DNA from 4 places in the Halalkalibacter sp. HAAS-P014 genome. Region 2 is predicted to be linked to each of the others. Evidence: riboswitches for the same ligand, from Rfam matches in the RefSeq annotation. Region 2 holds a riboswitch; each other region holds the start of a gene.
The links. A riboswitch is a leader RNA that binds a small molecule or an ion and turns the genes downstream of it on or off. The one in region 2 is predicted to bind cyclic di-GMP.
Positions count from the first base shown of each region.

Region 1: another riboswitch for cyclic di-GMP. It lies ahead of AC1FXZ_RS07810 (OmpL47-type beta-barrel domain-containing protein); the one in region 2 lies ahead of AC1FXZ_RS14305 (WxL domain-containing protein).
Region 3: another riboswitch for cyclic di-GMP. It lies ahead of AC1FXZ_RS10655 (DUF5667 domain-containing protein); the one in region 2 lies ahead of AC1FXZ_RS14305 (WxL domain-containing protein).
Region 4: another riboswitch for cyclic di-GMP. It lies ahead of AC1FXZ_RS13445 (Flp family type IVb pilin); the one in region 2 lies ahead of AC1FXZ_RS14305 (WxL domain-containing protein).

Region 1 covers NZ_JBWQTV010000010.1:32,059-39,494, reverse strand. Annotated here, with positions in the region: gene AC1FXZ_RS07830 (flagellar assembly protein A) at 1-1,078, shown strand, start outside; gene motB (flagellar motor protein MotB) at 1,183-1,938, opposite strand; gene motA (flagellar motor stator protein MotA) at 1,931-2,731, opposite strand; gene AC1FXZ_RS07815 (flagellin N-terminal helical domain-containing protein) at 3,155-3,967, shown strand; cyclic di-GMP riboswitch class I at 4,275-4,361, shown strand; gene AC1FXZ_RS07810 (OmpL47-type beta-barrel domain-containing protein) at 4,441-7,436, shown strand, end outside.
Region 2 covers NZ_JBWQTV010000017.1:20,762-28,197, forward strand. Annotated here, with positions in the region: gene AC1FXZ_RS14300 (LysM peptidoglycan-binding domain-containing protein) at 84-656, opposite strand; cyclic di-GMP riboswitch class I at 1,926-2,012, shown strand; gene AC1FXZ_RS14305 (WxL domain-containing protein) at 2,169-2,729, shown strand; gene AC1FXZ_RS14310 (DUF916 domain-containing protein) at 2,837-3,880, shown strand; gene AC1FXZ_RS14315 (WxL domain-containing protein) at 3,971-4,582, shown strand; gene AC1FXZ_RS14320 (serine hydrolase domain-containing protein) at 5,366-6,388, shown strand; gene AC1FXZ_RS14325 (hypothetical protein) at 6,928-7,422, shown strand.
Region 3 covers NZ_JBWQTV010000013.1:111,799-119,234, reverse strand. Annotated here, with positions in the region: gene AC1FXZ_RS10665 (PrsW family glutamic-type intramembrane protease) at 364-1,668, opposite strand; gene AC1FXZ_RS10660 (hypothetical protein) at 2,452-3,762, shown strand; gene AC1FXZ_RS10655 (DUF5667 domain-containing protein) at 3,998-5,239, opposite strand; cyclic di-GMP riboswitch class I at 5,317-5,400, opposite strand; gene AC1FXZ_RS10650 (tetratricopeptide repeat protein) at 6,306-7,436, opposite strand, start outside.
Region 4 covers NZ_JBWQTV010000016.1:133,665-141,100, forward strand. Annotated here, with positions in the region: gene cpaB (Flp pilus assembly protein CpaB) at 1-62, opposite strand, end outside; gene AC1FXZ_RS13430 (pilus assembly protein TadG-related protein) at 78-983, opposite strand; gene AC1FXZ_RS13435 (TadE/TadG family type IV pilus assembly protein) at 986-1,363, opposite strand; gene AC1FXZ_RS13440 (A24 family peptidase) at 1,360-1,851, opposite strand; gene AC1FXZ_RS13445 (Flp family type IVb pilin) at 1,947-2,117, opposite strand; cyclic di-GMP riboswitch class I at 2,210-2,293, opposite strand; gene AC1FXZ_RS13450 (DUF192 domain-containing protein) at 2,523-2,861, shown strand; gene cax (calcium/proton exchanger) at 3,002-4,060, shown strand; gene asnB (asparagine synthase (glutamine-hydrolyzing)) at 4,144-5,991, opposite strand; gene AC1FXZ_RS13465 (polyphosphate kinase 2 family protein) at 6,243-6,953, shown strand; gene AC1FXZ_RS13470 (YqzH family protein) at 7,137-7,343, shown strand.

The DNA of each region.
Region 1 (7,436 bases), on a different contig from region 2:
ATATCCTATTACTCTTAAACTAGGAAAAGGTGTTTCGCAAGTGGAGGACCAACTCATTTCAACGATATCAGGACGCCCTCAAATTGAGAAAAGAGGGAGAGTCGTCAAAGCGTCTGTGATGTTAAAGCTCACCCATAATGGAGATGTGAATATGATCTCGGGCAATATTCGTTTTGTTGGCGATGTAGACGTTTTAGGCAAAGTGAGTGAAGGGATGACGGTCGAGGCTGAAGGGGATATAACGGTTCGAAAAGAAGTGAACCGTGCCACTTTAACAGCAGCTGGAGCGATTGTATCCTATCGAAACATTAGCAATTCAGAACTAACGGCAGGAAAAAATAGTATGCTGGAAGTTGAATTAGGCGAACTTCTTGGAACTCTACACAAGCATACAGAAACAATGATCGCGGTCATTCATCAACTGATGAAGTCCCGTAACTTTAACTATGATGATTTTTCAAGAAACGGACTGCAACCATTACTTCGAATTTTAGTAGAGAAGAAATTTAAAGAGTACCCACGACTTGTAAGGAAATACATAGCAGCAGTAAGAAAAAGTTCAGGCTATTTAGACATTAGCGAGTGGGGAACAGTTGCTGTTGTCTTGAAGCAAATATTCCTTTCGATAACAAAGGAACCAGTTGATTTAGAGAAAGTGATTAATCTATCGAGAAAAATGAAAGAATTACATGATTTCAGTCAAATCAATGAGGAAACAGCTTCCTCTATCAATATACCAAGCGCTTCTAACAGTAAACTTTATTGCAGTGGAAATATTGAGATAACAGGTCAAGGATGCATCAACACAAAAGTTCATGCAGGAGGCTTCTTACAAATCAAAGGCATTCTTCGTGGAGGAGAAGTATACGGGCGCCAAGGAGTAGAAATAAATGAGGCTGGTACAGAATTCGGAACTACAACATTAATCGCTGTTCCTCATGACCAATACATTTCGATTCGAACAGCAATGGAAGGAACAACGATTAAAATCGGAAACAAGAAACATGACTTTACAGGAACAAAACATCATGTCCATGCATCATTGGATGAAGAGGAACGAATTGTCTTTAAAATATGAGTGGTTAAAGGTAGGTCCCAAATAGAGATCTATCTTTTTTTTTATAATTTCAAACGAGATTAAAAAGGCCATCCCACTTGATCAGGGATAGCCTACTAGCCTAGTTAATTCAATTGATAATTCGGGATAATCAATACTTCGACACGCCGGTTTTGGCTTCTGCCTGCTTCGGTCTCGTTTGAAGCAACGGGATGATACTCACCATACCCTGTTGCACTCAAGTTTTGTGGATTCAAGTCCTCGTTATCAATTAAAATTTTCATGAAATTTAAGGCACGTTGAGCACTCAAGTCCCAATTGGAGCGAAAGTTTGCGTTGCTAATCGGAATATCATCGGTGTGCCCAGCAACAACAATTCTCCGTGGTGGATCAGAAATTAATAAATCTGAAACTTGTTCAGCGAGTCTGACTGCATCCGGTCTTACATCAGCACTTCCCGAATAAAAGAGCGCATTATCCAAAATCGTCAGCAACAATCCGTCCTCTGAAAGCTGTGTTTCTAAATCCGAATCCAAGTCATGCTCTTCAATATAGTGATCAATTTCCTCTTTAAGCTTGCGTAAGTCGAGGTTCTCCTGCTGCACTGCCTGATCACGATCGTCCTTTTCTACTTGATCCTCATGTTGATCTGGGGAAGGAGACGAACTTGAAACTGGCGAAGGGTGCTCCATAATCCCAGTCCCCCCTTGGAATTGATCATTAAAAACCCCCATTAACTGTTGATATTTCTCAGCATCAACCGAACTCATCGCAAACAACACGATAAAAAGTGCCAGCAACAATGTAAGAACATCGGCATAAGGAATTAACCACGATTCATCAACATGATCTTCATGATGGTTCTTTCTCCTCCTAGCCATTCACGCTCTCTCCTTGGTTCATAATCTCTTCCACTTTACTTCGTTCAGATTGAGGCACATACACAATCAACTTATCGCTGATCGCACGAGGAGGAACTCCTGCTTGAACCGATAAAATTCCCTCAATCATTAAGCTCTTCGTCATAATCTCAATCTTAGACTTACGCTTTAACTTATTGGCAAACGGATGCCACAAAACATACCCAGTGAAAATCCCAAACAACGTCGCCACAAACGCTGCCGCAATCGCATAACCAAGTGCATCCATATCATTTAAATCCCCAAGCGCCGCGATCAAACCGAGCACTGCTCCAAGCACCCCAAGTGTCGGAGCATACGTACCAGCCTGTGTAAAAATTTGCGCCCCAGCAGCATGACGCTCTTCAATTGCATTAAGTTCTTCATCCATTGTATCGCGAATAAAATCCGCTTCCTGCCCATCGACGATCATTTTTAAGCCTTGCTTTAAAAACGGATCTTCAACCGAATCGATCTCCTGCTCCAACGCAAGCAACCCCTCTTTACGGGCGAGTGAACTATATCTAGTGAAAAGCTGAATCACCTCAGCAGTGTCTGGCTGCTTTTGATTTTTCAATAACACCCCAAACAACTTAGGGATTCTCTTAATCTCGCTTCCCGGAAAACCGATTAAGATCGTAGCAATTGTACCGACGATAATAATAAAAAATGCAGCCGGATTTAACAAAACAGCCAAGCTCGTACCTTTAAAAATTAAGCCAAGCAAGACGGCTGTAAACCCTAAAATAATTCCGATAATTGATGTCTTGTCCATAATGTCTCCTCTTTTTCTAAGTTAGAATAGCAATTGTATGTGCACTCGTTCATGAAACTAGCAACCAAAAAACAAGCGAAACCTCCTCAATCGAAATTAAATATAATAGAAAAGAACTGTATACTAGTTATATCGACAAAAATGTGACTTTTATCAATAGAAAATAAAAAGAAATCTATGCACTTAGACCTAAAAAAGCTAGAAAATACAGAGGTATTTAGTAAAGATTAGATAATGGATAACTTTTCTAGGAAAAAATAATCAAAAAAATATAAAAAACTACTAAACATTTAAAAAAGCACTCCGATAATAATAGTGTAAGGAGTTACATTGTGAGACGGCCGCTTACAATGTAGCGAACTTAACTACTTTTTATCCAACCACAAGGACGTGGGCGGAGTAATTTCAAGGAGGAAAATTATTATGATTATTAACAACAACTTATCTGCAATGAATGCACACCGTCAAATGGGAATTAACGTTAACCAAAATTCAAACGCAATGGAGAAGTTATCTTCAGGTCTTCGTATTAATCGTGCTGGTGACGATGCTGCAGGTCTATCGATTTCTGAAAAAATGCGTGGACAAATCCGTGGTTTAGATCAAGCGTCACGTAATTCACAAGACGGTATTTCTCTAATCCAAACAGCTGAGGGTGCTTTAAATGAGACTCATGCAATTTTACAGCGAATGCGTGAATTGGTAGTTCAAGCCGGAAATGAAGGTACGCTAGAATCTGAAGATTTAAAAGCTATTCAAGATGAAATTACAGAGTTAAATAATGAGTTAGATGGTATTGCCGAGAGAACAGAATTTAATGGCAAGAAGCTACTTGATGGGAACTTTGATTATGATTTACAAATAGGAGCAAATGCCGGCCAACAACTTACTTTAACATTAGATGAAGATTTGGATTCAGCTGGTCTTACAGTGGATGGAGTCGTTGCTGACGGAACATCTTTTGATGCTGATATTGCTTTAGTAGATGCTGCTATTGAAAAGGTTTCTGAATGGCGTTCATATTTAGGAGCAAATCAAAACCGTTTAGAGCATACTATCAAAAACCTTGATAATGCGTCTGAAAACCTACAAGCTGCTGAATCTCGTATCCGTGACGTTGATATGGCTAAAGAAATGATGGAGTTCACTAGAACAAACATCTTAAACCAAGCTTCTCAATCAATGCTTGCTCAAGCAAATCAACAGCCACAAGCTGTATTACAACTTCTAAACTAATTTTTAGTACCCTTTGGAACCTTAGAAAAATTATTTCTAAGGTTCTTTTTGGGTGTCTAACAGCCGAAGTTTAATTATTAAGTTAAATAAGAGGGTATTAGCAGCCTAGATTAATGATATTAGATTTGTGAGAAAGTTTATCTCAATCAATTAGTTTATACTATCAGTTTAAAAGTAATATATTCCTATTTTTATAAAAGGAAGACTAATTTAGTATCGATATATAGCTTTAAAGACACTCCTAATAATGAATTGTATTGACAATTTATAAGTCAAATCTCATAATATGGATATGATAGAAAATATCTAGTGAAAAAGGCAAATCATAGGAAACTATGAGACGCAAAGCCAAGGGCCTGACCTACCTCTGGGTAGATGGTAGCCGGTTACCGCAAGATGATAGGAGTCTTTATGCCTACTTTCTTGTAAGGCTTTTTTTTATGGTCTTTTTTCTAGAAAAGGGGGCAAAAGTAATGAAAAAAAATTCTAGCAAGTTAGCATTTTTTATGGCAGTGATATTGGTGCTTCAATTAATTTTACCAACCTCTGTTGTACTAGCATCTAATGATTTAGATGCTCCTGCAAATGTAACGGTCAATCAGACATACCCTGGTGATGTCCGGATTGATTGGGAAGATGTCTCAGGAGTAAACCAGTACCGTGTGTATGAAGTAAGTGAGGAACAGGTTCTTACTGCCGAGGTTACAAGAAACAGAGCTATTATTAGAGGGTTAGCTGAAGGGACCTACACGTATGCGATTACATCTGTATCAGGTGATGAGGAGTCGGTCAGTTCACAAACAGTTACAGTTGACGTTGTGTATCCTGAAATGCAAGCACCAGAGGGCTTAAACGAAAGGTATACAAACGGCAACGACATCCAACTGAGATGGAATGAAGCGGAGTATGCGACAGAGTATTATATCTATCAGTGGATCGATGGCCAGCGAGAATTAGTTGAAACAACAGACCGGTTAAACCAGTGGTTTCGAAATATGCCGGAGGGTGAATACACTTTTGAAGTAACATCACATAATGAGCGCTTTGGTGAGTCTGATTCTGCACTATTGAACATTGTTTTAGTTCATCCAGAGATGCAAGCGCCAACCGGTTTAAATGAAAGGCTGCTAAACGGAAATGATATTCAGCTGAGATGGGATGAAGTAGAATATGCAGCAGAATATAAAATTTATCAATGGATCAACGGGCAACGCGAATTAGTTGAAACAACAGACCGAGTGAACCAATGGTTCAGAAATATGCCTGAAGGTGACTATCATTTTGAAGTATCATCCTATAGTGACCGTTTCGGAGAATCAGTCGAATCATCGCAATTGGAAATGAACTTAGTTCATCCAGAAATGCAAGCACCGACCGGTTTAAATGAAAGACTAGCTAATGGAAATGACATCCAATTGAGATGGGATGAAGTAGAATTTGTAACAGAATATCGAATTTATCAGATTATAGATGGCCAAAGAGAGCTAGTTGAAACAACAGATCGTGAAAGTCAATGGTTCAGGGACATGCCAGAAGGAGAGTATGTGTTTGAAGTAACATCCTATAGTGATCGATTCGGGGAGTCAAACGAGGCATCGAAATTAATGATCAATTTAGTCCATTCACAAATGCAATCACCACAGGAGTTACATGAGAGAATTACGAATGGAAATGATATCCAATTAAGATGGAACGAAGTTGACTATGCCACAGAATATCGAATTTATCAATTAATCGATGAGCAAAGGGAATTAGTGGCTACAACAGATCGTGAAAATCAATGGTTCAGAGATATGCCAGAGGGAGATTATCATTTTGAAGTAACATCGTACAGTGATCGCTTTGGTGAATCCGTACCTTCATTATTAGAGGTGGATTTAGTTCATCCGAAAATGCAAGCACCGATCGGATTAAATGAAAGGCTGCTAAACGGAAACGACATCCAGTTAAGATGGGATGAAACATCATATGCGCTAGAATATAATATTTATCAATGGATTAATGGTGAACGTGAATTAGTGGCTACAACAGATCGCGTAAATCAATGGTTCAGAGATATGCCGGAGGAAGTTTATCATTTTGAAGTAACGTCCTACAGTGACCGTTTTGGAGAATCAGAACCAGCATTGCTAGAAGTAAATTTGGTCCACCCAACAATGCAAGCGCCAAGCGGATTGAATGAACGATTAGCGAATGGAAATGATATTCAGTTAAGATGGAATGAAACAGAATTTGCAACAGAGTATTATATTTATCAATGGATAGATGGAGAGCGTGAGTTGGTTGAAACGACAGACCGTGTGAACCAATGGTTTAGAGATTTGCCGGAGGGAGAATATGCATTTGAAGTGACGTCCTACAATGATCGTTTTGGCGAATCTCATGAGGCGAGTCAAATTAACATAACATTGGACTTTCCAGAAGTTTCAGCACCCGTTATTCGCATTGGAGCAGAAAACGAAAATGACATTCGAATCAACTGGGATGAAATTCCATATAGCAGTTCTTATAACATTTATGAGATTGTTACAGGAGAACCGGTGCTTCTAGGTACAACAGACCGCCTTAACTTTTGGGTAAGAAATATTGAGGATGGTACTCACAACTATGTCGTAACCGCTGTTCATGACCGTTTTGGCGAATCTGTCCATTCTAATGCTGTTACAGTAGAGATCATTAGTGATATCACGCCGCCTGAGACAACATCAAACATTATAGATCAGTGGGTAAATGAAGATTTCAAAGTGGAACTGACAGCGACAGATGATAAAAGTGGAGTAGCAACAACCTATTACTCAATTAATGGATCCGAGTATGAAGAGGGAACGGAATTCACCGTAACACAAGAGGGAGAAAATGAAGTTTCTTATTACAGCGTAGATAACGCTGGAAATGTGGAGGAGGCGAAGACTGAAACAGTAAAAGTAGACAAGACAGCCCCTGAAACATTTTCAAATATAGTTAATGAGTGGGTAAAGGCAGACTTCAAGGTCGAACTGACAGCGACAGATGATAAAAGTGGAGTAGCAACAACCTATTACTCAATTAATGGATCCGAGTATGAAGAGGGAACGGAATTCACCGTAACACAAGAGGGAGAAAATGAAGTTTCTTATTACAGCGTAGATAACGCTGGAAATGTGGAAGAGGCGAAGACTAAAACAGTAAAAGTAGACAAGACAGCCCCTGAAACATTTTCAAATATAGTTAATGAGTGGGTAAAGGCAGATTTCAAGGTCGAACTGACAGCGACAGATGATAAAAGCGGAGTAGCAGCAACTTATTACTCAATCAATGGATCTGAGTATGAAGAAGGAACGGTATTCATAGTAACGGAAGAAGGAGAAAATGAAGTATCTTATTACAGTGTAGATAACGCTGGAAATGTGGAAGAGGCGAAGACTGAAACAGTAAAAGTAGACAAGACAGCCCCTGAAACATTTTCAAATATAGTTAATGAGTGGGTAAA
Region 2 (7,436 bases):
CTGACCCCCGGCACTTTAAAGTAATGGGGGACAGGAACCTTTTCACAAATGACGAAGGACAGCTCCTTTTGCTTCTATTGATGTTATTGGCAATTTCCAACAAGAATTATGCCTTCTAAGACAGGAGCACCTGAAGTGCCGGCCAACGAATTAAAAGGGCGTACTAACACACGCGAGTTTGGCGTAACGGATGCAGCGGTAGGAAGTTCTATTCGGGATGACCAAATAGGTGGGTCTTCGGGAGTAGCAAATAACTGGGTTCTAAAGCTTCCAGTTCCGAGAATGATCATTTCACCTGTATACTTGTCAAAATTACCGAAAACTTGAGGCTGCGGTAAGGTTGCCATAATGCTCACAGCCTGACCTCCTCTTGGAGCGAAATTCACATAAGCTACGCCTCCTGTACCGAATGGTGCACTCCCTCGGGGCTGTAAAGACGTACAGCAGGGGTAAGGGATTAAACCAGGAACGCAGAGAATGTCTCCGGGGAATAATACATTAGGATTTGGAATATGGGGATTATTGAATGCAAGTGTTTCAATTCTTACTCTAAACATCTGCGCAATGGTATAGAACGTGTCTCCTGGAATTACGGTATACCGACCCAAAAACCCCTGTGGACAGTTTCTTGGTATTCTTGCTTGCTGTCTATACATAAATACTGCCTCCCAATCGTAGAAACCTTATTTTATGGTATGTGGTAACGTTTAAGATGGGTATGCTTTTTTGAATCATGAATTAATTATCATCAAGTGATGCAGAGTAAAAGGCGTAGTGAGATCATGGTCTTACTACATAGTAGACTCAATGCAACAGATCTTTTCATTTTAATGTGACTTTGTGAAGAATGAACTTAAAATAAAGTAGTAGGTTAATTTAAATTAGAATAACATTGACTGTTGTGTAAAATAATAGTTAAAAATAAAAGTAATCAACCTATAATATGGAGGACATTATGTCATTGAGAAGCCAGGTATTGGTTAACTTTGTAATGATTGTGCTATCGTGGGTTACATTACCCATCTTAGGCATACGTAATATTAAAAGATTCTTACCTGCGTCAATTCTTGTTTTACTTGTACATTTTACTGATACTTTAATTGGTAAACAACGAAAATGGTGGTTTTTTTATAATAAGCCTAAATCCTATATATTAGGGGAATTTCCTTATCATGTAGGTCCATTTTTAATCGGATCTATGTGGATTTTAAGGTGGACTTATGGGAATTTTAAACGGTTTATACTACTAAATGCTATTATAGACGCTTTATTCGCTTTTCCAATTATTAATCTAACCAAAAAATTTAGAGTGGTTACATTAGCTCAATTGAATCACTTTCAATTTTTTATCTATATATTTTATAAGGCAATTTTATTATATGGTTTCCAATACTTTTTTGAAAATAGGAGCAAAATATTGAACAAAAGTACATAGAAAAGAACTTGGCTCTCCTTTCCACAGTCACTGGCTCTAACATCCACATTCATGGTTCAAAACTTGGCACGGCTGGCTCGAACTGTCCACAATACTCACCCATTCCAATAATAAAGTCATGTTGTTATTTGGAAGGTAAAGTTACATTTATTACTTGCCGAATACAATATTAATTTTTTTATAAATCTAAGCAAAAAGTGCTAATCTGTGCAGGATGGAGCACTTTTTCTTTTTGGGGAAATTCTTGAGACAAAGAAGGTGCAGTCACTTTTGTTTTTCTATGATTTCCGGATTTTCGTTATGTTGATGGAGGAGCCTTTATCATTTTAGGCGATATTCTTATTATTACCTACTAATACATTGTTCTATATTTTCCTTTGGTAACAATGGAAATATTTAATGACTAGATTACTTTTAATATTCCCGTTATGATAATCCATGTAAGATATATCACACGCCATCTGATAGAACAATTTCATATAGTTCATTCCTTTATAAAAGGCAAAATCGTTGAAAGGCGATGACGCAAAGCCATGTGCCTAAGGTAAGTTATTGCTAAGGTCGACAGGTTGCTAAAGAATGAAAAGAAGTAGTTACGTATACTTCCTTTCTATTCTTACCTTTTTATAGACTTTAAGTTTTATGGTAGGAATTTTTTAATGCCTAAAAAAGGATAAAGGTGAGTGGGGTATAGATTATCTCAAAAAAATTACCTTTCGGGAGGAATTTATACATGAAAAAATTAGTAACTACTTTATCAGTATTCGCATTATCTTTTGGTGTTTTCGCAAATGTTTCATTTGCATCAGAAACAACAACTGGAACTGCTGAAGTTACTGGAGGAACTTTAAAGATTGAAGTACCTGAACCAGTAACATTTGAAGGATTAACATTAGATGGTACAATTCAAACAACTTCAGCCAATTTAGGTAACCTTAAAGTGGTTGATCCAACTGGTGCTGGAAGTGGCTGGAATGTAAGTGCAACAGCATCATCATTAAAGAGAACTACCGATAATCATACGTTACCAGCTAACTCTCTTGCTATTGTCGAACCTACTGTACAAGCAGAAGCAGGGTCTTCAGATGCTACGGTTCTAACACCAGGTAGTGGCAACTTAGATAATGTATACGGAGTAACTGTTTTGGATGCGCAAGAGGGACAAGGTCTTGGAACGTTTAACACAATTTTTGGTGGCAATGCGTTAACATTAACTCTAAGTCCTGATACAGCGTTAGCAGGTCATTATACAACTGTAATTACATGGAACTTGACTCAAGGTCCTAAACAATAATAGATGATGTACGAACAACCATGTTAAAAGCATGGTTGTTTTTTTTGCGTTAATAAAATCAACTTCATTTGGGATAGACTAACAGGTGAAAGGAGTGTTTGATAGGAATGTATAGTCGCATTTTGGTCTATATTTTATGTTTTTTTGTTATAGTTACGATAATAAACAACTTATTCTTAGAGAAAACTAACGCTCAGCAAGAAATGGATGCTCCTTTTTCTGTTGAAGCGATCTTACCTGATACGCAAATCGAAGGTGTAAGTGGTTACTATCATTTAGACGTGAAACCAGGCGATGATCAAACGATATATGCTCGTATTCACAATAAGAGAGATCATGAAATAACTGTTCAAGTACTTCCTTTAAATTCTTATACGGCTCCAACTGGAGGAATTTTGTATGAAGATATTATAGAATCGGAAAATACAAAAATATTGGACAATGCTACCCTTATGTCAGAATTATTGGATGTTGAACCTTTTATCGAACTAGATGCAAATGAAACGGTGGAAGTCCCAATACATATTTCGGTTCCTACTGTCGATGAAGGAACATTTTTAGGTGGACTTTTATTTGCTTCTATAGGTGAAGACACTCTTGATGAAATCGAATCTCATGATACAGAAGGAGATATTGGTTTTATCATCAGAAATGAAGTTACGTTTACACTCGCGGTGCAACTTGATTTACCAAACACAGCATCTCAAAACTTTGCAATGGGCGATGTAGGAATTAACGTTAATCCATCTGGACTGGAATTGTTCATGGAGTTTATTAACGGTGCTCAAATGATTTTAAGAGGTACACATGGTCACTATAGAGTTGAAAATGACAGTGGTGAAGAATTATTTACTGGTGAATTTGAACCATTTACGATGGTGCCCCATACGGAGATTCGGTTTCCAGTTCCGTGGACGCATGGTTCACTAGACCCTGGTCTGTATAATGTTTTTATATCAGCAAATGTACTTGATGAGGAGATAACGGCTGAACGAACGTTTGAAATTGAAAGAGAACAAGTGAGAGAGTATGAAGAGATAAGGGAAGATGCTCCTGTATCGGCGCCAAGAGGGATTCCAGTGTGGGTATGGGTTATAAGTGGTGTCACTTTAGCCGGTTTCTTTTACTGGCTAGGTTCAAGGAAAAAGTAAATCAAGGGATTACCTAATATTACCTGAGGAAATTGCTTAAACTGTTAATTTGTTTCCTATATAATGGTAGCACTGAGAGAGGTGCTACCATTGTTTAAGTTACAAGAAACATCAACAAGAAAAATTAATAAGCAAGTTCTTCTCGCTACTTTTATGGTTGTTTTCTTTATGAATATACTGACAGTTAATTCATCACAGAATCATTCATTGGTAAACTTCACCATTACTGGTGGAACATTGAATGTTTTTTCTTCAAAAGAAAATGTAGTGCTAAGGTATAATGAGAAAACCGAAACTGCATTTGGAGATGTAGGAACGCTGACAGTTGTTGATGCAAGTGGATCAGGTTCGGGGTGGAGGTTATTGTTAAAATCAACCCCACTAAAACAAGTAGATTCGAATGAAAGAACCAAAGAGGAAGAAAAGGGAAAATTGGTACTCAATGCTGCAGGTGCAAATATCATAGCAGAGAATGGATCTGCTCCTTCACCCAATTGGGTTGATGACCAGACATATAAAATTTATGATACTATTCCAACGAGAGTCCTATTTGCTGATCTAGGTGAAGGAATGGGGACTTATCACATTAACTTTGGAACAAATTCACTAAAGTATCATCCCCCATCAAACATAAGTAAACAAGAAAGTGATACATATTATGAAACGACATTAGTGTGGAATATCGTAAGTGGACCTTTCTAAAAAGGTTGCATATTTTTATAGATGCAGAAAGAATGGTGAAAAGCAATAGTCTGGAAAAGATGTATTGGAGATATTCATTGCAAAAGGAGTAATTTATGAGTGTAATTACAAAGTATGCAATTCTAATAGATACGGAGGATCAGACTGTTGTTGTTTTACATATGGAGTCTTTTCTTTTAGAGAGGAGTTTTCGAGGAAATTAGGTAGAAAGCCAAACCTTAATGAATTAGACTTACAAGCCTATCGCTTTGTTAAGAAATATCTTCCTCAAGGCTCGTTGACTAATAGGCTCTTACCTGATTCATTTTAGTCCCGTTGCGTTATCGTTAACACTAGAGCCACAATCGACATATGAGGGTATATATGTAACAACTATTGAATTAAATTACTTCTACCTAACATAACGCCTGACTCCGAGTGCAGTAACACTTGACTGCACCGGGTGTCAGGAACTCTTTTTGGACTCTGGGATATTTGATATGAATAATAATGAATCAAAAAAGTCAATTTATGGATTCCATTGTTATTATTACTATTCAACATCATCTTTTTTCATTTTTGGTTTAGCTCTTCTATAAAAAATTGCACCTTAACGGAGGCTTTACGGCAGTATCATTTTATTGAAGTATTCAGCAGAAATCGAACAATAATAATGCTATAAGGATCAAGGATATGAATATAAGAATTTAGATGAAGAACCTTATCACTGTTGATACTTGAAAAATTATTCTCTTGGAAGATGATATAGTAGAGACTCTATTAAATGAGAGGGGAATGTTATAGTTGTTACGAACAATTGATTCTTCATTTATTGCTGAAGTAGTTTCAACTGCGGTATCAAAGAAAAACATATATGGTGCTGTATTATGTGTCGAAGATGGGGACAATTCTTTGTCGATCTTACACGGGGCTGGAAATCTAACTACAAATAAGCCATATTTTATTGCAAGCGTAACAAAATTATACGTCACGGCAGTTGTACTAAACTTAAGGTCAAGAAACTGTCTGAACCTACAAAATAAAATCTCAGATTATTTGTCAGATGAAATTCTACATGAACTCCACCTATTTAAAGGAAAAGAATACTCTAAAGATATAACAATTAAACACTTAATGTCCAACACATCGGGAATTCCAGATTACTTTTCTTCTGATGTGGTTAAGGATTTAACATCAGGAAACGATCAGAGTTGGGGCTTCGAAAGAGCAATAGCGAGTGCAAAACAAAAGAAACCGAAATTTGTTCCTGGTAAAAAGGCTCAATATTCTGATACAAATTATCAGCTTTTAGGTAAGATTATTGAAACAATCACAAACAAAGACATCCATACGGTCTTCAAGGAATTTATTTTTGATGAACTCAACTTAGAAGATACGTATTTATTTGAAGATGTGAATGATATGCAACCTGCCCCTATCTATTTTAAAGATAAGGAAATCCATCTACCCAAATATATGTCATCTATCGGACCAGAAGGAGGTATAGTATCAACTGCGAAGGAATCAATGATATTTTTAAAGGCATTTTTCAATGGACATTTCTTTCCGAAGGGATATTTCGAGGAGCTAAAAGATTGGAAACTCCTTTTTGGTCCAGGGTTATTCTTTTATGGAGTTGGAATTGCCAATCAACCTATCTTTCTTAAAGAATTGAAAAATGGATTGATAGGACATTGGGGACAGACAGGCGCTTTTTCATTTTACCACCCAAAGAGTGACCTATACTTTACAGGAACAACCAATCAGTTTTACGGGCAAAATGTCGCAGCAGGGATGATGTTGAAAATAATCAAAAATATAAAATAACGTTCTATCTTATCAAGCTGGTCATTTGAGCGATATCTATATGCGACTGCACTAAAAAGCAAGCTAATATTTCTGGAGAATGTAGCGCCTGCCCCCAAGTACAGTAACACTTTAGGCCCCCTTTTTTGGTGGTCGTCTTTCGTATTTGACGTTATACTGCGCAACAAAGTTAAACCCTTATAATTAGAAGAGGTGCTGGTAGTAAGGCTTTTTTTGATCATGAGATTAAGAAAACTATGAAATAATGAAGGAATTGTTAGTTTGGACTTCTTTATCTGGTTACAAACAAATTGTTAAAAATAGTTCGAAGTGTTGTAAAGTTATTACGAAATAAATACTTTCGACAATCCCAGGTAATGCATATAGAAGAAACGTTGGTTTAATTAAAGGAAAAATCCGTACTCCCGTTGGTGTGGGTATGGAACACCAATAAAAAGCCATCGTTTCATAACTCCGTTTCTTTCGCGAGCAAGTGTATTTTTTGTTAATATCTACTAATGATATAATTAATGATTAAATTAGAATTATTTGGAGGAACTATGCTTACATTTGAACAAAAACTTGCAATTATCGAGTCTTTCCCAGAATTAGAACGCCGCAATGTATCGCTAAATCGTGTTAATTTTCATTATGTGGGAGGCGACAGTGATAAAAAAAATGTCGTATACCATTTGCATCCAAACGGAAATGGGTTTGTTTATGCTGCAACACTTAAAGTGCCGAAAAAAGATCCTAAAGGGATGGTTAATATCCGTGATTTTTCAGAAGAAGAATTACGTTCGATTATTGAACGCTCAATTGACTCTCTGCAATCAAACGCAGTTAGTGAATTAGAGGAAACTCTTCAAAATATTGATGAAATCTGGATGGACAAAGAAGGGTATAAGCTTACTATTATTTTTGAAGATGACATGTGGAACGTTTATGCAGGTGAACAACTAGACGGAACGTTTCCATCGTATAATGAAGCGAAGCAATATTTACTTGAAGAAGGATTTAAGCCGAAGCGAAAGTTTGATAAACAAACGAATTAATATTATTAACAAGG
Region 3 (7,436 bases), on a different contig from region 2:
CTAGTAGCATGGCAACGAAAAATAATCATTATAATGAAAAAAACAGCACACTTTTTCACAAAATAGATTCAAAGTGTAGTATTTTCTACTTTTAACGCTTCATTTGCCTTCAAAGTGCCCCTTTTAACTCTTCAACACCCTTACGAATCACGTTTTATTGCAATTTTTCAAGTTTACTAGCAATTTTGCGAATATAACGGCGAAACCGCTGATATAACGGCGACTTTCGCAATATAACGGCGAAACCACTGATATAACGGCAATTTGGCCCAATTTAATAGCAAACAACGCTTAGTAGCAATTTTACAGGGATCGTCGGCGTGGTTCTCGCGCTTCCTCAGCTAAACCGTCCCCACACTTCACTCACGCTCCCAACTTCCTTCCACAGTTCGAACAAAAGTACCCCTTCTTCTCATTTCGGCTGCCACACTCTGGACAGAAAGAACTCGTAACAGCAGCTTCCGCTAACAGACTAGCAGATTCATTCAAGCGAGAGATCTGTTTTAACCCTGCATTCATAATTGTAAAAATAAAGACCCAAGCAATAAAAATAAGAATGAGGTATTTAATAATCGTTAACTCCTGTAAAAAAGGCGAATTCCAAACCGCATGAAGGATGATCGGCACAGAAAATAATCTCAGAAATCTTGAGTCGAAAAAGTGCGAGTGCGAAAGGGGCTGTTCACCTTTTACAAGCACAAGTGCTGCACTCGTTATGGCAGCCCATACGACATGACCACCTATTGATGACCAAGCTCTAGCGATAATCACCGAGAGCATGACATCATCACCATAGTGCATCCCATAATTATACGCATACCCCGCCGATTCAAAGGCAGCGAATCCCGCTCCTATTGCTGCACCGATCAATAAGCCATTTAAAATAAATTTCGTCCGTAATTTATAAATGAAATAAGCCACAACGATTAACTTGCCCACCTCTTCAACAATCGCAACCGTAATCGCCCCTGAATAACTTAACGTGTAAATAGGAAACAACGTAAAAAGAAACAAGGTTGCGACTAAAGAGGCTACTCCCCCAACAAAAAACATTCGAACAACATCAAAGATACTGATATTTCGAGGCGCATTCGTTTCCCAGAAGAATATAAGCAGTGAAAAAGGCACAGCAAACGACCCAATCACAATCAAACCAGGTATCGTGTTCATATTTTGAAAGGCATACGTGCATATGTACAATAATACATACGTCACGGCAAATACTAGAAAGACCCTGAAGAAGAGCCAGGGCTTCGGCCATGATGTCGTGATTTCATTCTCAGGTGGTGTCGTGACCGTTGTTCCAGAAATGAAAAGCAATTCGCCTTCCTCTTTCGTGTGTGGTTTCAAGACAGCAGAGAACACATCTTTTAACTTCAAATCAATATTTCCTTTTTCCCCGACCATTTCATTTACTTTGGCCGTTGCTTGCAAAAAAGTCCCTTTTACTTGGTGGGTAAAATCATCTAACGTAGGCGCCGTACTTGCTGTTACCGCCGTTTCTTCCATCGCTTTCACCACTTGAAAGTGTTCCCACTTGTCATTTGCATTCCTCCGAACAAGCGTCAAATCTAATATTTCCCCTCGTTCATAACGTTGCTGTAATTCTCCCCAGTCATGTGGGCCCATCTCTTGATCTTGTTCTAAGTAGTACCACTGCTCTGACACAAAGGCACCCTCCTATCTAGTAATCAACAATTCTGTATTTATATTACTATATTGACCAGTAGGAAAGTAGGAGCAAAACTAGGAAATATGCGAGGAAGCGCAGGGTCGGTTCTCGCGCTTCCTTTTGGGCTGGCCCACTGATTGTCGTTCTCTTCTTATCTGGAGGAAGCATCAGAACCCCATGCTCCTACTTCTCCCCCAACCCTTCAACAAACTCACACCAATACATCGCATCATTTGTGAATGTTCATATATAAATGTAAAAATATCATGAAAGTCAAATACTAATCATGTATAATATTATCAAGATCAACCTAGAGTAAAAAAGACCGAGTGCGTCAACACCCGGTCAACACAACTACATGCCGCGTGAAGAGCGGCTGACCATGTGAATTAAGTAGATCTCTCAAGGAAAAAGTAACCTATCCTATCCTTTGGTCAGGGGCTGGACGGTTACTTTTTTCTTTCTTTGACGAATATTAGTATCAATGTTAGTACTCCTACCAAAACTAAATTTGATTGCAGCGCAACAGTAATTGCTTCATATGTCGTCATTTTCCCCACCTCCCTTCTATCGGGAGATGGTCAACCGACCATCCACTTAATGTAGTTGTCACTCAATTATACCAAACATTAGTTCTGTTCACTACTATTCTTTGAAACAAAGGTCTCCATACCCGGTGCTTCCTCACTACTCTTTTCATTAACAGGTAAAAACTGTATCATGATACCTAACACATCTATGCAGACAACTTACAAAAAAAGGATAAAAGGATTTTAGTTATGAATCAAATTAAGCACACAACACTAGCAGAAATCTATGAAACAGGTAAATATCATGGTCTCACTGGAAAATATACTAGTCTTGTAGAAAAGAACAATACATGGGCTATATGGAAATACCTTTTTCTATTAGCCTTTATTGTGGTGAGTTTGTATTCTACCTTCAGCCCTAACGGCTTCAGCTATTCATTAGAAGAAAAGACCATAGATTTTAACGGCCATTGGTGGTGGTTCCTTGTTGCCGTATTTTTCCTTACACACCTCCTCTCTTTTTGGCTTCATAAACTTGTGGCTTGGCGGACAATCAAAGGTGCAAGCGTTCCAAAGAAGAAATACGATTACTTAAAGGGAAGCTTTATTAAAGAACTATCTGCAGAAGTAAAAAGCTGGGGAGAGCTGTTTCCAACAAAGGATAAAAACATTCTGGGTAAAATCTTTTATATTATAGGATCATGTATTTATATTCTTATAACAAAAATCCTGAAGTTTCTTTTGACTCCTGATTATTTTTGGGCTGAATATTACAAACGAAAAATGGGGTCAATTGCTTGCGATATGGATGTTATTTCATTGGGTGCATTAGAATATTCACGGCTTCTTAAGAAGTTCTATATCGAAAGAAGTAATTGGTTAAATATTATCGTAACTGTTTTTATAGCGATTATTTGTTTTTATAGCTTTTCGGATAAACCACTTTTATATGGGATGGTTCCTTTTGCTACTCTCCTTTTTGTCATCTTCCGAACGGTTTCCAGGGTTTTAGAAATTCTTATTGCTTTTTATAATGATATCGTTACTAAACGTGAAAAGCTTTTCTTCTGGAGTAAGAATCAATATAGAACGATTAATCATGATCATATAAAAGACATCAAAGAATTCAATGGCAAAAAAGAACTGGGCAACGCTGAAATTGTCTATATCAATTCTTGGAATAATACTCTTCTGCTTCCATCATCAAGAACTTCTCTTGCCTTACATAGCATCTTGGAACTAACAATCATTTTTAGCGTTCTTTATTTTTTATTAGCTGGATTATCTCATTACTTTCCGTTATGGGCTTCACCTATTGCTTTGAATCACGACCTCGGGATTATCCAATTTATCCTTTACTCTTTTTCCGTAGCTGTGACCTTACCTGATATCCAAATTGAATCTTTATGGTCGCTATTTGAATTTTTACAGTTGCTCAGTAGTCTAGTATTGTTGATCATGTCTTTAGCGTATTATCTCGGTAAAGGACATGACATACAGAAACATGAAAAAGAGATGTATGTCAAAAGCAAATACGATGATATTTTCGGCAAAAAATGAATAGAAGGTAGCATGAGAACTGATAGGCTCCTTTCTAGATAGACAGATTATCTGTGCTACCCAGGAGGGAGCTTTCGTGGGCAATAGATGAATACATGTACTTTTATAATTAAGAACGACTACAAAAACGATTAAACGGCCATAGCCCTTTAGAATATAGGACTATGGCCGTTTAATGTTATTTATTATTCCACTGTCTACTTAACAGGGAGTAGTTCAAACCGTCCCCGTGCTTCTACTCTTTATTTTTCTTATCTTCAGCTTTATTAGCATTTCCATTTTGTTTCTCTTGTGCTTTATCCGGTTTCTTCTCTTCTGCTTTAGTTGCTTTTTCTGCTTTCTTCTCTTCCACTTTAGCTGCTTTTTCTACTTTCTTTTCTTCTGCCTTAGCCGGTTTTTCTGCTTTCTTTTCTTCTGCTTTAGCTGCTTTTTCAGGCTTCTTTTCTGCTTCCTTCGTTACGTTTTCGATTTGTTTCTCTTTGGCTGGTTTGACTGGCGCTTCGCTAATAGACTCGTCTTTATCTGCCTGCTCTTCTAGATTGTTGCTAGCAGCTAGTACCTCTTCATGATTTTCTTCGTTTGTTTCTCTCACTAGTTCTTCAGTAACCTCTTTAACTTCTTCCTCAGTTAGAGGCTCCTCTGTCGCTTCTTCCATCATATCTTCTAAATCTGTACCATCACCATCAAGTTTAGCTAATTTTTTCGTTAATTTCGTTTCAAGTCTTTCTTGGGCTTTGGCAACATTTTTCTCAAGAGCTGCTTTTGCTTGCGGGTTTTGTACTTTCTCTAACGCAGCTTGCAAGGCTAATAGGTTAGAAGAGAATTTCGCTTCTAGTTCAGCACGTGTTAAATCAGTAACTTCCTCATCAGAGGCCGTTTCTTCGGATACTGCCTCTTCCGAATTTTCTTCACTGTTTTCTTGATCCTTCGATTCCACGCCTTCTGTGCTCTCAGTATTCTCCTTGTTTTCTTCAGCTGCATCGTCTTCTTCAGCAGCCTCTTCCTCTTGGTCTGATAAGACTGGTTGCTCATATTTTACAAAAGCTGCTTCCTGTTGATCGATTGCTTCTTGAAGAAGCTTCATTGCTGCCTCTTCTTCACCAAGTTCGAATAAGGCTTCAGCTTCTTTAATACGCTCCTCTGCAAAAGAAGCAAGTAATTCAGCCTCTTTTAAATCATCAAACGTGAAAAGGAGCTGAATATTTTCCTGGATCTTCTTAACAAAATAGAAGAAATCCCCTGGAAGCAGTGATGACTCGCTTTCTTCGCTATCAATGACTGTTTCTGATGCTGGTTCAGCCTCTTCCACTTGGCTCTCGTCTATCACATTCTCTATTTCCTCAGCCGTCTCTTCCTGAATAATATCTTCATCATGGCTATCTGCGTAAGCTAGATTTGCCCCGGCTGGATACGTACTTCCAAATGCTACTAGTCCAACTACCAATAATGTCCTAACTGATTTTTCAATCTTAAACATAAAAAAAATCCTCTCCTACAATTTAAATTTTGCTGAGAAAGATTTGAAAGCTATCGTATCGGCTTCATTCTCCATTCTTCAGCGGTCCAGCCACCATAGCATAGCGCTTTAGGTCTGTGACTTTGCGTCTCTCCCTTTCGAAAGATTTGCCTTTTTTGAAATGACAAATGAAGATGGGTGTATGATTTAACTAAGGTTCATACAACGCTCTTCTGATATAAATTATACTCTAAAAACAAATGAACAAATAGGGACTTTAGAGGGAGAGGTAGAAGGAGGAAAATCACGAGAATGGTCACAGTGCTTGTGGCGAGATAACTCCCCCATTCTGTGGATATGTAACCAATTGATAAAAAAAGCACGTAGCCTCCCTGTGAATATCTCATACAATGTGGAGAACTACGTGTATAAAGTATAGGTTATTCACTTTTGGGTACAAAAAGCTCGATGTTTTCGATAGACTCATTTTCCTTCATCCACAGTTTTGAAGGAAGCGCGAGTACCGTCCGGGACTGGTGAAAAAGTACCTCGAAGAAGGAAATTTTAATCTAAGTGTAGAATATAAAACCCAAAAATTTAAACTTCCTTCTTGCTAGGGAATTCAAAAATTTTTGCGATAAGTAACAGCAATAATATGTTCTACCGATATTAGGCATTTACACTACACATAGAGCTTAAAAATTTGAGAAAAACTTCCGAATTCCCATGTAAGAACCGCCGCCATGCTTTTTTGACAACAAAAACTAATCATAAGAACGATAAAAACAACACACTTCTTCTCAAAAATCGTTTAAAAATGTATTTTTCCACTTCTCAAGCAAATATCGCCTTCAAAACGCTCATTATAACCTATCAACACCCTTACAAAATCACGTTTTATAGCAATTTTGCAAATATAACGGCGAATTCGCTGATATAACGGTGAATTTCGCAATATAATAGCGAAATTGTAAATATAACGGCAAATTTGCCCAATTTAATAGCAACTAGCTTTTATTAGCAATTTTACTAGGGTTATCTGCAATCAGCCAAGAGAAAATGATCGCAGTTCTCGCCATCCCCAAAACTACTGCACAAAAATCTGCCTCACCACAGCACCATCATGATCTTCTTCAAAAACGAATTGCACCGTATACTCTCCGGCGCTGTAATTGAGGTAGTATCCCATCAGAAAGTACTGATCTTCCCCCCTTGTATCTGGCGCACCTAACACATCAATCAGTTCCTTTTGTGTAAAAGGTAAAATTTGTCCCTCTGACTGAAAACTTCTTAGTACTTCAAACTCGTCTCGATATCCCATCATATAAGTGGCGTCGTCGTACTCATAAAAGATTGTTCCTTGAAAGCCCATCGTATCATCGATCGGATCTCCGAATCTGCTGAGAACTTCCTCTTCCACCGTCCCAATTGGAGCCATGCCTTCAGCAATGATCCCGTATGCTCCCAAGTTCATCAGTTCATGTAAATAATTCGCAACCTCATTGGCAGAGCCACTTTCTCTTAAGATGACGTCGATATACTCAGTCGGATATTGGGTGATTCCCCCTTCGTCGATGATCATATCGCCCGAAGCAGCGTATTGCTCACGCAAAGCCTGGCCTTCATCAAAACCAAACTCATACTCCTCGGTTAACGTCATCGTCCAGTTATCTACCTCTAACTCCACCGTACTGTACGTCCAAATTCCTTCTGCATTGTTATAATTGACATATTGGAAGGCATTCGGACCTGCCGATTTTAACCGTGGACTCGACATACCTGTAATATCGATCATTTCTAACCCTTGGCTCGTTAAAGCATAGATTTCGTGAGCACTGAAATTGGTTGCTTCTACCCAAGACAACACAAACAAATCAGGCGTATTTTCAATCACGTACGGCATATGTGTATTCGTATTAATGCTTTGGTTTTCTAAAACAAGATCTTGCAGATAATAATCGCCAAGTTCGTTTTGAATCACAACCTGGTAATCACCTGATAAAATAACATCGCCCACGCTTCCAAAAGCAGATGGAAGATCGACGACTTCTCTGCTCTCATTTTCGGCGTATAGAAAAATATTGTATTCATGGCCATTGCGATCCTTCATCACCGTTTGAAATCTTGCCATCTCTTCATCAAACCCGGGCAATCGTTCTCCTGCCGTAATCAAAGACAAACCATCTAGTAAATGCTGATAGGATTCATCATCAGTCCG
Region 4 (7,436 bases), on a different contig from region 2:
AAGAAAAAAGACATCATCACCCCAAAAATTATTGCAAAAATCCAGATCTTTTTTGTATTCATAAGTAATCACCTTTTTTACTTAATAAGTTTAAAACCATATGCTCCATAGCTTGATTGGTTTGCTGAGGATTCACCGGAACGAGTCGTTTGAATAAATCGCCCTGTTACTTCAGCCCCCTGATTGGTTGAAGAAACACTCTCAATAAAAAAGGTTGCAAAGCCGACAATTAACACTTCTTTAATCTGATTTTGATCTGTGCTAACTGGCTGAAAAATCGGTACAAGAACCACTCTAGAACAATTAGGGGGATAATTTAAATAGGTTGCATTCGGACAAGCTGAAATACGAGGTGTAATCGCATCCCTTGTTGGTCCAGCCAAGTTTCCCGTTTGTGTACCTAACACCGATCCAACTTTCAGCTCAAATTCATAACCATTCCTTAAATCCGTTTCGTAGTTCTTAGCACCAGTACCTGTTAAAGCAATTGCACCAAAGTTCCCACTTGCTGAATCACTGACTTTTAACGTTTGCACTGAACCAAACGACAAGTCCATCGAGGGTTGAATCCCTAGTGGAATCGCTCCTTTTCCCGACTGAAGAGCTTGAAGTTGAACGGCAGCCCTTGCTTGAATTAGTGGCTCTTTAATCCCGAGCGCTTTCGCAAAAAAAAGCGTTCCTCTTATTTGGCCCTGCACTTCTATCAATGTATTATTTGCGTTAATAACAATTTCAAATTGACTAGGGGTTCCATTATTCAACAATATGGTTTGGTTAACAATTTCTTTGGCCTTATTCGGATTGGCAGGCAACTCTTGGGCCGCTGCTAATACAGCAGCATCCGCTATTTTTTGAAGCCTATTTTTTTCAAGGTAGAGTGATCCCATATCAATCACTAAAGCGATGCAGCCGATAAAGACGGTCATGCCTAAAGCGACTAAGACCATGACCGCTCCCTCCTCTTGCTTCATAAATGCTTTCATGATTACTCCACCCTCATCACTGTTTTCGACCTCACCATTAGAGGATCAGGCAATATATTTTTAAATAACGGGATCGAAAAGGCCACAGGATATGATAATTCAACTGTGACATACGTACCTCTGTTTCGATTCGTTGTAATAGGCGATATATTAATTTTCTCTGAATACAATGACGGTGACGCTTCTTTTATCCGAAGTACCACCTCTTGGTTTGTCCCTCCAACACTTGCCACTCTTGCCCCTTCTCGGCTAGCATGCTCAAGTGTTAGATGCGCATGAAAAATACGACCAAAATCAATAATCCCAAACAGGAAAAACAGAAGAACAGTTAAAGAAATTGCTAATTCTACGGTTGCTTGTCCCTTCTCTGACCGAATCACAACAGACTCACTCCCGAATAACATACGGTCCCTAGAACAATTGCAACGCCGTAAGGGAACGCATGGTGCATATCCTTTTTACTTAAACCATCTAATGTTTTTAATTGTGCTGAAAAGAAAATTCGTTTAAGTGAATTCAATAATTCTCTCTGCTTAAGTAAAATAATAAAAGCAATGATGCCACCGATTATGGCAATGTATAAAAATGAGCCAAAAACAAACGCTGTTCCTTGTAACGCCCCAATAGCCATTAAAAGCTTCACATCACCAGCTGCAATACCACCTAATGCATAAGGAATTACCAGTAACCCAAAGCCTGTTAAAAGACCCAGAAAGCTAAATAAAAAGCCTTCCCAACCAAACAATACGGTATTTGAAATTAAACCTACTACTATAGCAGGAAAAGTTACGATGTTTAGTATTTTTCGTTTTTTTAAATCTGTAATTAATGAAATTAGTAATACTATAAAAAGTATGATAAACGTCACGTGACTCACCTCGTAAAAAAAGCCTACTTTTTTACGGAACATCGCTCCTAAAGTAGGCTTTTTAAATTACTAAAGCTTATTTATATATGAAGGTTTTACGACCCAAAAACTTTTGCTCTAACATCGTCAATTTTGTCAATTAAAGATCCACCAAATGCCGTAAACGCTGCAACTGCACCGATAGCAATTACTCCTAAAATCAACCCGTACTCAGTCATACCTTGTCCATCTTCTTCTTTAAAAAACTTGATAACTTTGTTTAACATAATGTAAACCCACCTTTTTTTGAATGTTTTTATAATTTATACTTGCACAAAAAAATACTACCCCCCGAAGAATAGTATGGAAGTTTACTATTTCCGGCAACTGGCTGGCATATCTAATTGATGAAGCCCCTGTAGTTTTGCGTCCCAAGGTTTCCCTTGGTTTGCCCTTATCATTTTGTCACAAACAATTTGTAACCTTGTGTAAAATTACGGCGTTGTTTGTAAATTTATATTAGCATGCGCTTTGTTAAATCAACAATCACAAAATAATTCATCTTTTACGTAATCTTGGAAGAACAATCGATCGTTCACTTATAAAGAAGCAGGTTTTACATAAAATATCCCTGCTGCTCCAAAAAATCGCTATATTTAGAGCTTGATGCTCATTTAAAAGGTTGTGATAACTTGAAACTAATTACAGAAAACGATGTTCAACAGATCCCGATTAGCATTTTAAGATACGACTCTTTTATAAAAAGGCTAAAAGGCTTAATGTTTCGTTTCAAACCAATCGTGAACGAAGGAATCCTTCTTGCCCCATGTAATTCGATCCATATGTTTTTTATGTTTTTTTCAATTGATGTTGTTTTTTTGAATGAAAAAAATCAAATTATTCACCTAAAGAGACATGTAAAACCATGGACGGCAATTTTCCCCGTTAAGCATGCCGTAGCAGCCCTTGAATTACCAGCAGGCACAATTGATACATACTCGATCCAAAAAAACCAGTTTATTGAATTTTAATAAGCTTATGTCAACAACCAACGATTTAACCTCTTTGCTGTTCTCGTGTTATTCTCGCTTTGATATTTTGTGAAAATCTCGCATGAATTCTTCAATTGCTGTGGACGCTAACAGAAAGAGTTCAAGTTGAGGTGACATCCATGAATAAGATATTTATGATTGCAACAGCCATCGGTGTACCACTTTCAATCCTTGGTACCCTCCTTGCTTGGTCTCCAAGTATGATGTTTCTTATTTACAGTGTAACGATACTAGCTTTAGCCTCCTATATTGGCAGGGCAACTGAAAGTCTATCGATCATCTCAGGTCCTAGAATTGGGGGACTACTTAGTGTTACTTTTGGAAATGCAGTTGAATTAACCATTTCAATTTTTGCGTTAAAAGCAGGCTATTTAAATATCGTACTTGCCTCTCTCACTGGTGCAGTAATTAGTAATTTGCTCCTAGTAGCAGGCCTGTCCTTCTTTATAGGCGGTTTAAAATTTAAAAGACAATCGTTTGATATCCACGATGCAAGACATAGCATTGGGTTATTAATGTTTTCCGTTGTCGTTTCTTTTGTTTTCCCATACATATTTGCTACGACGCTAACTGAGCAAGAAGTTTTGCAACTAAGTATTGGGATTGCCATCACCATGCTCGTGCTATACTTTGCTGCACTTTTTTTCAGACTGGTTACTCACCGGGGGGTTTATGTTAAACGAGGTGAAGCTTCTGAAGAAGAAGAAAAAGAAGAACCTGAATGGGGCAAAAGAAAAGCCATTTTGATATTAGCTACTGCTGCCTTAGCGGTAGCCTTTACAAGTGATCAGTTAGTAGACACATTTGAGGCCGTCGCTGTTACCTTTGGTTGGAGTGAAGTATTTATCGGTGTCATTATTGTGGCGATCATTGGGAACTCTGCTGAAAACATTACGGCCATTTATATGGCCTTACGCAATAAAATGAATGTATCGGTTGAAATAGCTGTAGGTTCCACTTTGCAAATTGCGATGTTTGTTACACCCACCCTTGTATTGCTCTCATTGTTTTTCCCGGTGTCTATGGCACTCGTTTTCTCAACTGAATCGTTAATAGCGATGATCTTATCTGTATTTTTAGCAATTACGATGATTAATGATGGAGACTCGAACTGGTTTGAAGGGTTAACCTTACTTGCAGCTTATCTGATTATGGCAATCGGATTTTACTTCATTTAATGAAGAGGCTTTGCCAAAAGGTATAATTTTGACCTTTTGGCAAAGCCTCGAACCTAGTATTCTTCTTACATCCACTAATATAGCTATTCTTTTATTTTCACATTATACTTATGCAACCAGTAATCCATTTGGATGAAATGAGCTAACAATTGTGGCCCAGCCATTAATTGGCCAAAATACGGTTGGCCCGTTGGCAATCCACCTGAATCAGCGATTTCTTGAAGTGCTTCTTTATTTATAAACTCAAAAATCGGTGCGTCCTTTTGCGCTAATACATCTTTCATTCCTTTTTGTACAGCTGCTGTATACTTAGGATGATGCGTCTTTGGATACGGACTCTTTTTTCGATAAAGTATATCATGTGGCAGTAACCCTTCTAACGCCTTCCTTAGAATCCCCTTTTCACGACCAGCAAGCTGCTTCATTTCCCACGGAATGTTCCATACATACTCTACTAAACGGTGATCTGAAAACGGCACACGTACTTCTAAGCTTGCTCCCATACTCATCCGGTCTTTACGGTCAAGAAGATTTGTCATAAACCAAACAATATTCAAGTACGATATTTCACGTCTTCTAGCCTCTTCAGCTGTATCACCCTCAAATCTCGGTGTTTCAGCAATGGTTTCTTTATAACGATTGTAAACATACTGCTTTAAGTCGAGCTTTTTTTTCCATTTATCATTTAGAAGATTTTCGCGCTCATCTATCGAACGCATCCAAGGAAATCCGTCAAAATACATAACTTTCGGCTTATGAAACCAAGGATATCCACCGAAAATCTCATCTGCACACTCACCCGATAATCCCACTGTTACATCTTGTTTGATTTCATGGCAGAACCAGAGTAACGATGAATCGACATCAGCCATCCCAGGAAGATCACGGACATCTACTGCTTCCTTTAAACGATTAGCTAATTCATCAATGGAAATCACTTTGTTATCATGCTCGGTGCCAAGTGCATCAGATACGACATTTACCCACTCCGCATCTGAATTGGGCTGAAAATCACTCGCTTTAAAGTATTTATCGTTTTCGTCATAATCAATTGAATAACTTTTAATTGGTCCTTTTCCTTGCTTCTCATAAACTTTTGCTGCCAACGCCGTTAAAGCACTTGAGTCCACTCCTCCTGAAAGAAACATCCCGACTGGAACATCAGCAAATAACTGACGCTCAACTGTGTCCTCTAGTAAATACCTCACATGGTCTGCGGTTTCGTCAATGCTATGCTCATGCTTTTTGCTTTTCAGTGTCCAGTAACGACTGATTTTCGCTCCATTCCGATCATAAATTAACATATGCGCAGGACGTAGCTCGTTAATGTCATCAAACACACCATGACCAGGGGTTCTAGATGGTGCTAGGCCCATGACATCTGCTAGACCTTCTGGTTTGATGACAGGCTCGATATCACGGTGAGCAAGTAAGGCTTTTAATTCAGAACCGAATAATAAGCATCCATTACGCACTGTATAAAACAGTGGCTTAACACCTAAACGATCACGTGCCATAAACAAACTTTCATCTTTGTCATTCCATATAGCAAACGCAAAGATTCCATTAAACTTCTCAAGGCTTTGATATCCCCATTCGATGTATGATTTTAGTAACACTTCTGTATCTGAATGCCCTTGAAAATCATGTCCACGTGCAAGTAACTCTTTCCGTATGTCCTCAGTGTTATAAAGTTCACCATTATAGACAATTGTATAGGTCTTATCCTTATAAGTACGACTCATCGGCTGAACGCCATTTTCCGGATCAACTACGACCAGGCGTGCATGGCCAAAAGCTGCATGGGATGATGTCCAAACATTCATATCATCAGGCCCACGGTGGTTTAATGTCCTTACCATATTTCTTATTTGCTTCTCTTCTTGCCTTAAGTCATTACGCCAATCAATCCACCCTGTAATTCCACACATGTATTTATCAGCCCCTTTTTGGGAAAGTTTCTTTTTTGCCCAAGTGATATGAGTGAATCCCATCCTCACTGAGCTTTCTCTCTACTTCATTCGCCCCATGCTAGGCTCAATGCCCATAACCTATCCTATTCAATTTATAGGCAGATGTGCTAATTTTTCCTATGTTATTAGTGTAATCATCTAGATAGTGAAGTTCATAGATATAATTCAAAGAATTTACTAAAATTCATGAAAAGAAGGTGGAGAGACTAATGCATCATTCTAGACCTCGTTTTGCAACAAAGAAAATATATAAAAAAGTGTTAAAGAAAAAACAATTAACATTATTACAATTGCAACACAAGCTCTATGAACTGAAAATACCCATCATTCTAATATTTGAAGGTTGGGATGCAGCTGGTAAGGGTGGGGCAATTAAAAGAGTAACGGAGAGACTTGATCCTCGTGGGTATTTTGTACATGGAATAAAAGCTCCCGATGAGCATGAATTACATTATCATTATTTGAGGCGATTTTGGAAAAAACTCCCTAAAAAAGGACAAATAACAATTCTTGATCGTTCATGGTATGGTCGCGTTCTCGTTGAACGAATCGAGGGTTTTGCAACCGAAAATGAATGGCTACGAGCTTATGATGAAATCAATCATTCAGAAAAAATGCTAGCTGACGATGACCATATTTTAATAAAATTTTGGTTAGACATATCAAAGGATGAACAATTACAAAGGTTCAAAGCCCGTGCGAAAGACCCTTTTAAAAAGTGGAAGCTTACTGATGAAGACTGGCGTAATCGACAAAAGTGGGATCATTATGAAAATGCCGTTTTGGATATGCTAGATAAGACAAATACTCCCTATGCAAAATGGCATGTAATCAATAGCAACGATAAAAGAACAGCTAGAGTTTTCATCATAGAAACAATTGTGTCTGAATTTGAAAAAAGAATTGAGAAAGTCAAATAACGGTATTCACATAAAAAATGTAAGAAAACCACACGCTGTTCTTACAAAACATCGTGTGGTGTGGTGTGGTGATTAGTTCTCACTCTAGAAATTTATCTTGTGTGTGTTAAAAGTGCACCTACAACTTTGCGTTATAATAAATATGTTAGTTTAATCAAACAGAAAGAAACCTTGGTGATAAATATGAACAAAGATTTTATTAAAATACGGATGCAGCATGTTATCCAATCCTATACAGAACAACAAAACGGTTTACCTGTATCTGAAAAAGAAGAAAACGAACTTCTACAAAAGATCGTAACTTTGGCAAATGACAGAGGTATCGGAGAGTTACAAGACATTATCCATGATGTAATCTATGCATTTTTCAGCGATCAAGACGATGAGTGAGCTTCTTTGGCCATTAGCTTTTTGACATTCTCGTTTGGATCCCAACATGAAAACTTATATGTTGACTTTGTCTCATAACCTAGACGAATACAT